DNA from 2 places in the Metabacillus sp. KJ11-3 genome. Region 1 is predicted to be linked to the other one. Evidence: a T-box and tRNA genes for the amino acid it is inferred to sense, from the RefSeq annotation. Region 1 holds a T-box; the other holds one or more tRNA genes.
The links. A T-box is a leader RNA that pairs with one kind of tRNA and senses whether it is charged. The one in region 1 lies ahead of glyQ (glycine--tRNA ligase subunit alpha), so its partner is inferred to be a tRNA-Gly.

Region 1 (4,218 bases):
ACTCGAAACAAGATACAAGGAGTTTATACGACGAACCAATCTCAAACGATTTTCATCGACACGCCTGGCATTCATAAACCCAAACATAAACTGGGTGACTTTATGATGAAAGTAGCACAAAATACATTAAAAGAAGTTGATTTAGTATTATTTATGATCAATGCTGAAGAAGGTTACGGGCGCGGAGATGAATTTATCATTGAGAGGCTAAAACAAACCAATACACCTGTATTTTTAATTATTAATAAAATTGATCAAATACACCCGGATGAACTTTTACCTTTAATTGAACAATATAAAAAGCTTTATCCATTTAAAGAAATTGTCCCTATTTCTGCTCTGCAAGGAAATAATATTGATACATTATTGCAGCAGATTGAAGATCTTTTACCAGAAGGGCCACAATACTATCCTGAAGACCAAGTAACAGACCATCCAGAGCGTTTTATTATTACAGAATTAATTCGTGAAAAAGTCTTACATTTAACTAGGGAAGAAATTCCACACTCTATAGCGGTAGTAATGGATACCCTTGAACGCAGGGAGAATAATGCTGCAATCTATGTAGGGGCAACCATTATTGTTGAGCGTAATTCTCAAAAAGGAATAGTCATTGGTAAGCAAGGAAGTATGCTAAAAGAAGTCGGAAAAAGAGCCCGAGTGGACATTGAAGCGCTTTTGGGATCAAAAGTATTTTTGGAGCTTTGGGTAAAAGTCCAAAAGGATTGGCGGAACAAAGCTTCACAGCTTAGAGACTATGGCTTTAGAGAAGATGAGTACTAAAAAAGAAAATATTCATCTTAACATTTAGCAAAAATTGTTTAACATGAAAAGTAGAAGAAAAGGTCAAGATAACGATAAAGAAATTGGATTGATGCTTGCTAGTCTTAACAACTGAAAGGTGGGGTTTATATGTTGGATTTTACCTGGAAAGTTTTTTCGCAAACAGGTAGCATTGATACGTATCTTCTTTTTAAGGAACTGGAAAAGGAGAATGATGAAGGACCCGATTCTCAAGAAGATGAACTAGCTGAATTAGATTTTCCAATTTCCTGATCTTGCCTGAACCTTTGAAAGGTGAGGGATATTTTGCTACAAAAATGTGAAGGAATTGTGATCCGATCAACTGATTACGGTGAAACAAACAAAATTATTACCCTATATACAAGAGAACTAGGAAAAGTTGGGGTTATGGCAAGAGGCGCTAAGAAACCAAGCAGTCGCCTTACGTCAATCACCCAGCTTTTTACTTATGGCTCCTTTTTATTTCAAAAATCCAGTGGTTTAGGGAGTCTCCAGCAAGGGGAGACTATACAGTCTTTAAGAGGAATTAGAGAAGATATTTTCCTAACAGCATATGCCTCATATATTGCAGAACTGTTGGACAAGAGTACAGAAAATCTGGAAAGAAATCCATTTCTATTTGAGTTATTAATGCAAACTTTTATCTATTTGGATGAAGATGTAGATCCGGACATATTACTTTATATCTTTGAAATGAAAATGCTTCCTGTATTAGGTCTTCACCCTCAACTGGATTGTTGCACAAATTGCGGGCAGAAAGATGGTACTTTTCATTTTTCGATCAGAGAAGGTGGCTTCCTATGTCACAGGTGCTTTGAAGTTGACCCATATCGTTTAAAAATTACTCCTATGACAGGAAAGCTTCTTCGTCTGTTCTTTTATTTTGACTTAAATAGATTGGGTAATATTTCAGTAAAGAAAGAAACAAAAAACGAACTAAAGTTAGTTATTGATGCGTATTATCAAGAGTACTCCGGTCTAACAATTAAATCTAAAAGATTTCTTGATCAATTAGACTCATTAAAGGGAAAGCTTAAATAGGGGATATTGACATCCTTCAAAAATTCGATTAAGATGCAATTATAATTTAACATTTTGCGTAGATGGAAAGAAGTACTTGCGAAAGACTCAAATGAAAGCGACCTTAGGATGGTGAAAGCTAAGGATTAAATCGTAAGGAAAGGCATTCCGGAGCAAATTCTTCTAAAGTGGCTTATACATATAAGCAATTAGGGTGGAACCGCGGGTTAGCTCTCGTCCCTATGTCAACAATCTGACATAGGGATGAGAGCTTTTTTGTTTTGTCTTTTGTCAGAGATTATTTATCCCATTCTTAACGGGCAGTAAGACCCCCTCTTCAAGATTCGAGAGAAACATAGAAGATAAGTGGTAGATAACGGCCCGTAAAGATATTCACAGGACGTCCAAGTCAGGCTCAACCACAGGATGTGGCGCTTTGAGCATGATAAGTTTCGCTAACCATCAGTGGGGGATAAAGAAACCCCCACTGATGGAAGTCTCACTTTATTATTCACGGAGGTGTTTGGATATGAATATTCAAAACATGATATTAACTCTTCAAAAGCACTGGTCTGATCAAGGGTGTGTGCTTATGCAGGCGTATGATACTGAGAAAGGTGCTGGAACAATGAGTCCCTATACTTTTCTAAAAAGTATAGGACCAGAACCATGGAAGGTTGCTTATGTAGAACCATCCAGAAGACCTGCTGATGGCCGTTATGGGGAAAATCCTAACCGACTTTATCAGCATCATCAATTTCAAGTTATTATGAAGCCTTCACCAGACAATATACAAGAGTTATATTTAGATTCTTTACGTGCCTTGGGTATCAACCCTTTAGAGCATGATATACGGTTTGTTGAAGATAACTGGGAAAATCCTTCTCTAGGTTGTGCAGGCCTTGGTTGGGAAGTATGGCTTGATGGGATGGAAATTACACAATTCACTTATTTCCAACAAGTTGGCGGCTTGGAATGTAAGCCGGTATCAGCAGAAATAACATACGGTATCGAAAGACTCGCGTCATATATTCAAGATAAAGAAAATGTTTTTGATTTAGAATGGACAGATGGATATACAATACGTGATATTTTCCTAATGCCGGAATATGAACATTCAAAGTATACATTTGAAACATCTAATACTGATATGCTATTCGAATTGTTTTCGACCTATGAAAAAGAAGCAATGAGACAAATGGACGAAGGTCTCGTGCACCCTGCCTATGATTATGTATTAAAGTGCTCACATACCTTTAACCTACTTGATGCAAAAGGGGCAATTTCGGTTACAGAAAGAACAGGCTATATTGGTCGGGTTCGAAACTTAGCAAGAAAAGTAGCAAAAACCTTTTATGATGAGCGCGAAAAATTAGGCTTCCCAATGTTACAGGAAGGAGGAAAAGAACATGAGTAAAAAAGATTTACTACTAGAAATTGGCCTAGAAGAAGTACCTGCCCATTATGTAACACCTGCGATGAACCAATTTGCTGAAAAGCTTACAAAATGGCTTGAAGAAAAGCAGTTATCCCATGGAGAAGTAAAAACATATGCAACTCCAAGAAGATTGGCTGTTCTTGTAAAGGATGTTTTAGAAAAGCAACCGGATATTGAGGAAGAAGCAAAGGGTCCTGCGAAAAAAATAGCGCTAGATGAAAATGGAAATTGGTCAAAAGCTGCAATTGGTTTTACAAAAGGGCAAGGTGCATCTGTTGAAGATATCTATTTTAAAGAAATCAATGGTGTTGAATATGTTCATGTCCAAAAATTTGTTAAAGGGCTAGAAGCAAAAGATTTACTATCAGAAACTCGTGAATTAATCACAGGTCTTACTTTCCCTAAAAATATGCGTTGGGGAGATCAGGAGTTACGGTATATTCGCCCAATTAAGTGGTTGGTTGCACTTTTTGGTCAATATGTTATTCCATTTGAAATTGCCGGTGCTAAAACAGATTCCTTTACATATGGCCACCGTTTTCTCGGAAAAAAGGTAGAGATTGCCTCTCCTTCACTATATGAAGCGGCTTTGCTAGAGCAATTTGTGATCGCTGATCCTGTCAAACGAAAAGAAGCGATTAGTCAACAATTGGTTGATTTAGAACACGAAAAAAATTGGGTAATCCCAGTGGATGAAGACCTTCTAGAAGAAGTAAATAATCTTGTTGAATACCCAACCGCACTTTATGGGTCGTTTGAACAAGAGTATCTTTCTTTACCTGATGAAGTGCTTGTAACAACAATGAAGGAACATCAGCGTTACTTCCCTGTGCGAAATAATGACGGACAACTACAGCCATTCTTTGTTACAGTAAGAAATGGTGATCAAAACCATTTAGAAAATGTAGCAAGAGGAAACGAAAAAGTATTACGTGCAAGATTATCTGATGCAAATT
Region 2 (4,218 bases), 2.3 Mb from region 1:
GATCATTCCGCCGCCAAATCCCTGAAGACCGCGATACATAATAAGTTGAATAATATCATCAGAAGTTCCGCATAAAAATGCGCCGATCATAAAAATTCCAATACCGATTAAAATAAAGATTTTTCTTCCGTAAATATCGGAAAGCTTACCAACTAACATCGCCGTAATCGTAGAAGTTAACATATAGACGGTGAAAACCCAATCAAAGTACTCCATACCCCCGATTTGAGAGACGATTTTTGGCAAAGCTGTCCCGACAATTGTCATATTCACAGCTGCAAAAAACATTGCAGACATGATCGCAATCATAATCAGAACCTTTTGCCTGTTCTCCAAATGTTCCATAACATTCCTCCTCTTTCCCCTTTAAAAGATGTTGTTCCTTAAGTAAGGATGCTCTTAGAGATGTATATTACCCATAAATATGTATGCATCTTTAAAAATTCATTACCCTAGAATACCGATACTAGAAAAAAATGTTCATGAAGTCAACTATTATTTTCGGAAAGTATAAGTTTTTATTGATGATGTTTACACCATTAGGATATAGCGAAAAGCCAAGTTTTTCTAATGATTTTTATCATTTATTCATGTAATAGCTACATGAGCTTACTCCTTTTTCTACTATATAGAATATAGATAATAAAAAAGGTATAGAAGGATGATGAATATGAAGGAATCAGATAAGCTGCATGAACTTGAACAGAGAATCGTTGAATTGGAACAACAGCTTGAACATTTCGAAAAGTTTCATTCAAATCATCTGGATGAGAATGATGTACGTGTCGTAGTGGACAAGATCCTGATGGAAAAAAAGATTGCGTCACAAGAAGAAATTGACAGTAAAATCTATCAAAGTCATCTGCAATTAATTAAATGGATTATTGGGACGGGAATTAGTATAGGGGCAGCTTTATTAGGTATGTTTCAATTTTTTTAAGAAACTGCAAAGAAACGCTTGCCTCCAATATTAGTGAATGCAAGCGTCTATCGCAGTCAAAAGTTCAAAAATCTATATCAGTAGTAATAGTACCCACGAAATGGACCAACATTATTATTAAGAAAAGCTCCGCCGAGAAGACCTGCACCAAAGCCTAAAAGACCTGTCGTAAGCGGGTTAAATCCATAACCGCCAAAACCGGGACCATATCCCGGGCCATAGCCGTAACCCGGGTAGCCGCCACCACCAAAACCATATCCAGGGTATCCATATCCGGAACCAGGATAGCCTTGACCAGCATTATAACCATACCCTGCTCCCGGATAGTTATATCCAGGACTTCCATAGCCACCACCAAATCCAAAGCGTCCATTTCTATATCTCATGCTACCATCCTTCCCAAATGTTAATGATTTACTCTGTACTATATGTGAAGATCGGGAAATTGGGGAATATGTTTAGGAAGAATGGGCATCAGTTTAGGTATTGTCTATTAATGAAGGAAAATGTAGAAAAGAAACATGAATAAAAAGAATAAAAAAGGCAATAAATTAATAAAAAACGCTTGATTATTTATGAGACAAGATTTATACTTATAAAGTAACTTTTTACGACTGTTATCGACTTATTTCGACAAATCTCTTCAAAATCCTGTTGATATTTGAAAGGAGATTTGTTATAATAAATTACATGTTTTGCGGGTGTAGTTTAGTGGTAAAACCTCAGCCTTCCAAGCTGATGATGAGGGTTCGATTCCCTTCACCCGCTCCATACATATTGCTTACAACGCAGTGTCTCGTTTCTTAGATAAACGATGCATTGCGTTTTTTAATTGTCATAAATAGGAACTCTTCTTGATAAAGAGTTCCTTAATGACGAAACTAAATAATTTGATAAGACGCCGTGCCACCATGTATTTGTGTAAACATTGTAGACAATGCTTGTAAAAGCTGATCAGCTTCAATATGAGGCATGGATGGTTGTAAATAAACGATATGAAGTGCATTAGTTGTAGCAGTTGAAACAGCAGATCTTTTAGAATCGACATAAGGGCTGCCAAATGCTCCTTCGTTATCAGATGATAATAATTTTTTCGTTAACTGAACTTCCCGTTCGTTAATAGCTATATAGGAATCGTCTTCAGATCCGATTTTGATTGTTACGGGACCTGAAAGCTTGTCCAGATCATAAATTCCTAGTGGGATGCGATACTGTAACGAAAGAAAATTATTTAAATCTACAGCAGAATTAACAGGCTGAAGAAATTGCTGTTTTTGAACACGTCGATATAGTGCCTCATTTGAAGGACGATATCGATTTGGATCTGTTCCGATTGATTTGAAAACTTTTCTCCATTCACGTATTGCAGGGATCTCGGTGACTTTTTTATCTTCATAATCAAAGAAAAGAGATTCTTGAAACAACTGTAATCTCCCTTTTAACATTTGTGGGGAGTCTCCTACCTGGATATCTTGATAGTGCACAATAGCTATTTTAAAATCAGGAATGAGCTGTTTTAGCTTGTCCTGAACCGTAATTTCCATCATTTTATACCTCCACAATATAGTCTAGTTATTTTACCATAGTGTGAGTGGATGTTTCTGTATATAAGTCTCATAAAAAGGAGGGGAAGGCAATGAACATAGAACAATTGAAAAAAGAAGTGATTGAATACAGTAAACAGATCGGAATTGATAAAATCGGATTTACAACTGCAGATATGTTTGAAGAACTAAAGCAGCGCTTAGTAACACAACAGGAACTGGGCTATCAATCAGGTTTTGAGGAATCGGACATCGAAAAGCGTGTGAATCCAATAAAGTTGCTGCCAAAAGCAAGCTCGATTATATCCATTGCGTTGGCCTATCCTTCTAAAATGAAAAATGCTCCCAGAAGTACGAAAGAAGACCGACGGGGAATTTTTTGCCGTGCATCATGGGGAAAAGATTATCATGATGTATTACGTGATCGATTGACGAAATTAGAAGCTTTTATAAAAGAGAAGCTGCCTGATGCACAGATGAAATCAATGGTCGATACAGGTGAACTATCTGATCGTGCAGTGGCGGAACGAGCCGGTATTGGCTGGAGTGGAAAAAATTGTTCCATCATTACACCTGAGTTTGGATCTTTTGTATATTTAGGGGAAATGATTACAAATATTCCTTTTCCACCAGATCAACCGATCGAAAACCAATGTGGAAGCTGTACAAAATGCTTAGATATTTGTCCAACAGGAGCTCTTGTACAAGGTGGACAGCTTGATTCTACTAAGTGCATTGCGTTCCTCACCCAAACAAAAGGATTTCTCCCTGAACAATACCGAACAAAAATCGGTAATCGAGTTTATGGGTGTGATACGTGTCAAACAATCTGTCCAATCAATAAAGGGAAGGATTTTCATTTCCACGAAGAAATGGAGCCCGATCCTGAAATCGCAAAGCCGAAACTTAAGCCGTTATTAACGATAAGTAACCGTGACTTCAAGGAAAAGTTCGGTCATATCTCCGGTTCATGGAGAGGTAAAAAACCCCTCCAGCGAAATGCAATCCTGGCACTTGCTCATTACAAAGACACCACCGCTCTTGAAGACTTAGTCAAAGTCATGCACAAAGACCCAAGACCTGTCATAAGAGGCACAGCGGCGTGGGCCATCGGAAAAATCGGCGACACCACGATGGAACCTAAATTAAAAAAGGCTCTCGCAAATGAGAAGGATGACGAGGCAAAACAGGAAATTGAAAAAGGTTTGTCTTTTTTAGCTGAAAAAGCGGGGATATAAGGTGAAACTTCCACTATTTATGTAGATGTTTCGCCTTTTTTGTTTTGATAAGATTCATTGAATTAAAACTGAGCTGGTTGATTGGAGTGGAAGGTACGAGACTCCTGCGGGAGTGCGTGTTGATGGAAACCCTGCAAGTGCCAAAGTACTGAGGAGGCTCCAGAGACCACCCGCGGAAAGCAAGTACCTGCAACGGAAATCAACCCGGATTATTCCTGAACACTTTTTATAAGCAACAAAGTTTGTGAAAACAGTTAAATCACGACTATTTCCAATCAGTCACCTCATATCCTGTAATAACGACAAAATATGGTGGTGACAAAAACGTGAAACAACAACTCATAAATATAAACGAAGCCCGACTTCAAATGCTCATTAATGCTAAACACATAAAAAACGAACGAAATGACCAAGAACTGCAAGCAATTGAAAGAAAGCTACAATCTGCTCAAAAAAGAAAAACAGAAATTATCAAAGGTAACTCAAAAATCCAAAT

Region 2: it encodes a tRNA-Gly, which carries the amino acid that the T-box ahead of glyQ (glycine--tRNA ligase subunit alpha) is inferred to sense. The anticodon was not compared.

What each region holds. Positions count from the first base shown of each region.
Region 1 covers NZ_CM147865.1:1,060,004-1,064,221, forward strand. Annotated here, with positions in the region: gene era (GTPase Era) at 1-783, shown strand, start outside; gene AC0L8O_RS05425 (YqzL family protein) at 913-1,056, shown strand; gene recO (DNA repair protein RecO) at 1,090-1,845, shown strand; T-box leader at 1,896-2,069, shown strand; gene glyQ (glycine--tRNA ligase subunit alpha) at 2,354-3,241, shown strand; gene glyS (glycine--tRNA ligase subunit beta) at 3,234-4,218, shown strand, end outside.
Region 2 covers NZ_CM147865.1:3,914,321-3,918,538, reverse strand. Annotated here, with positions in the region: gene AC0L8O_RS19505 (MDR family MFS transporter) at 1-345, opposite strand, end outside; gene AC0L8O_RS19500 (hypothetical protein) at 671-940, shown strand; gene AC0L8O_RS19495 (hypothetical protein) at 1,018-1,326, opposite strand; tRNA gene AC0L8O_RS19490 (tRNA-Gly) at 1,638-1,711, shown strand; gene AC0L8O_RS19485 (B3/B4 domain-containing protein) at 1,822-2,484, opposite strand; gene queG (tRNA epoxyqueuosine(34) reductase QueG) at 2,577-3,722, shown strand; gene AC0L8O_RS19475 (amidase domain-containing protein) at 4,049-4,218, shown strand, end outside.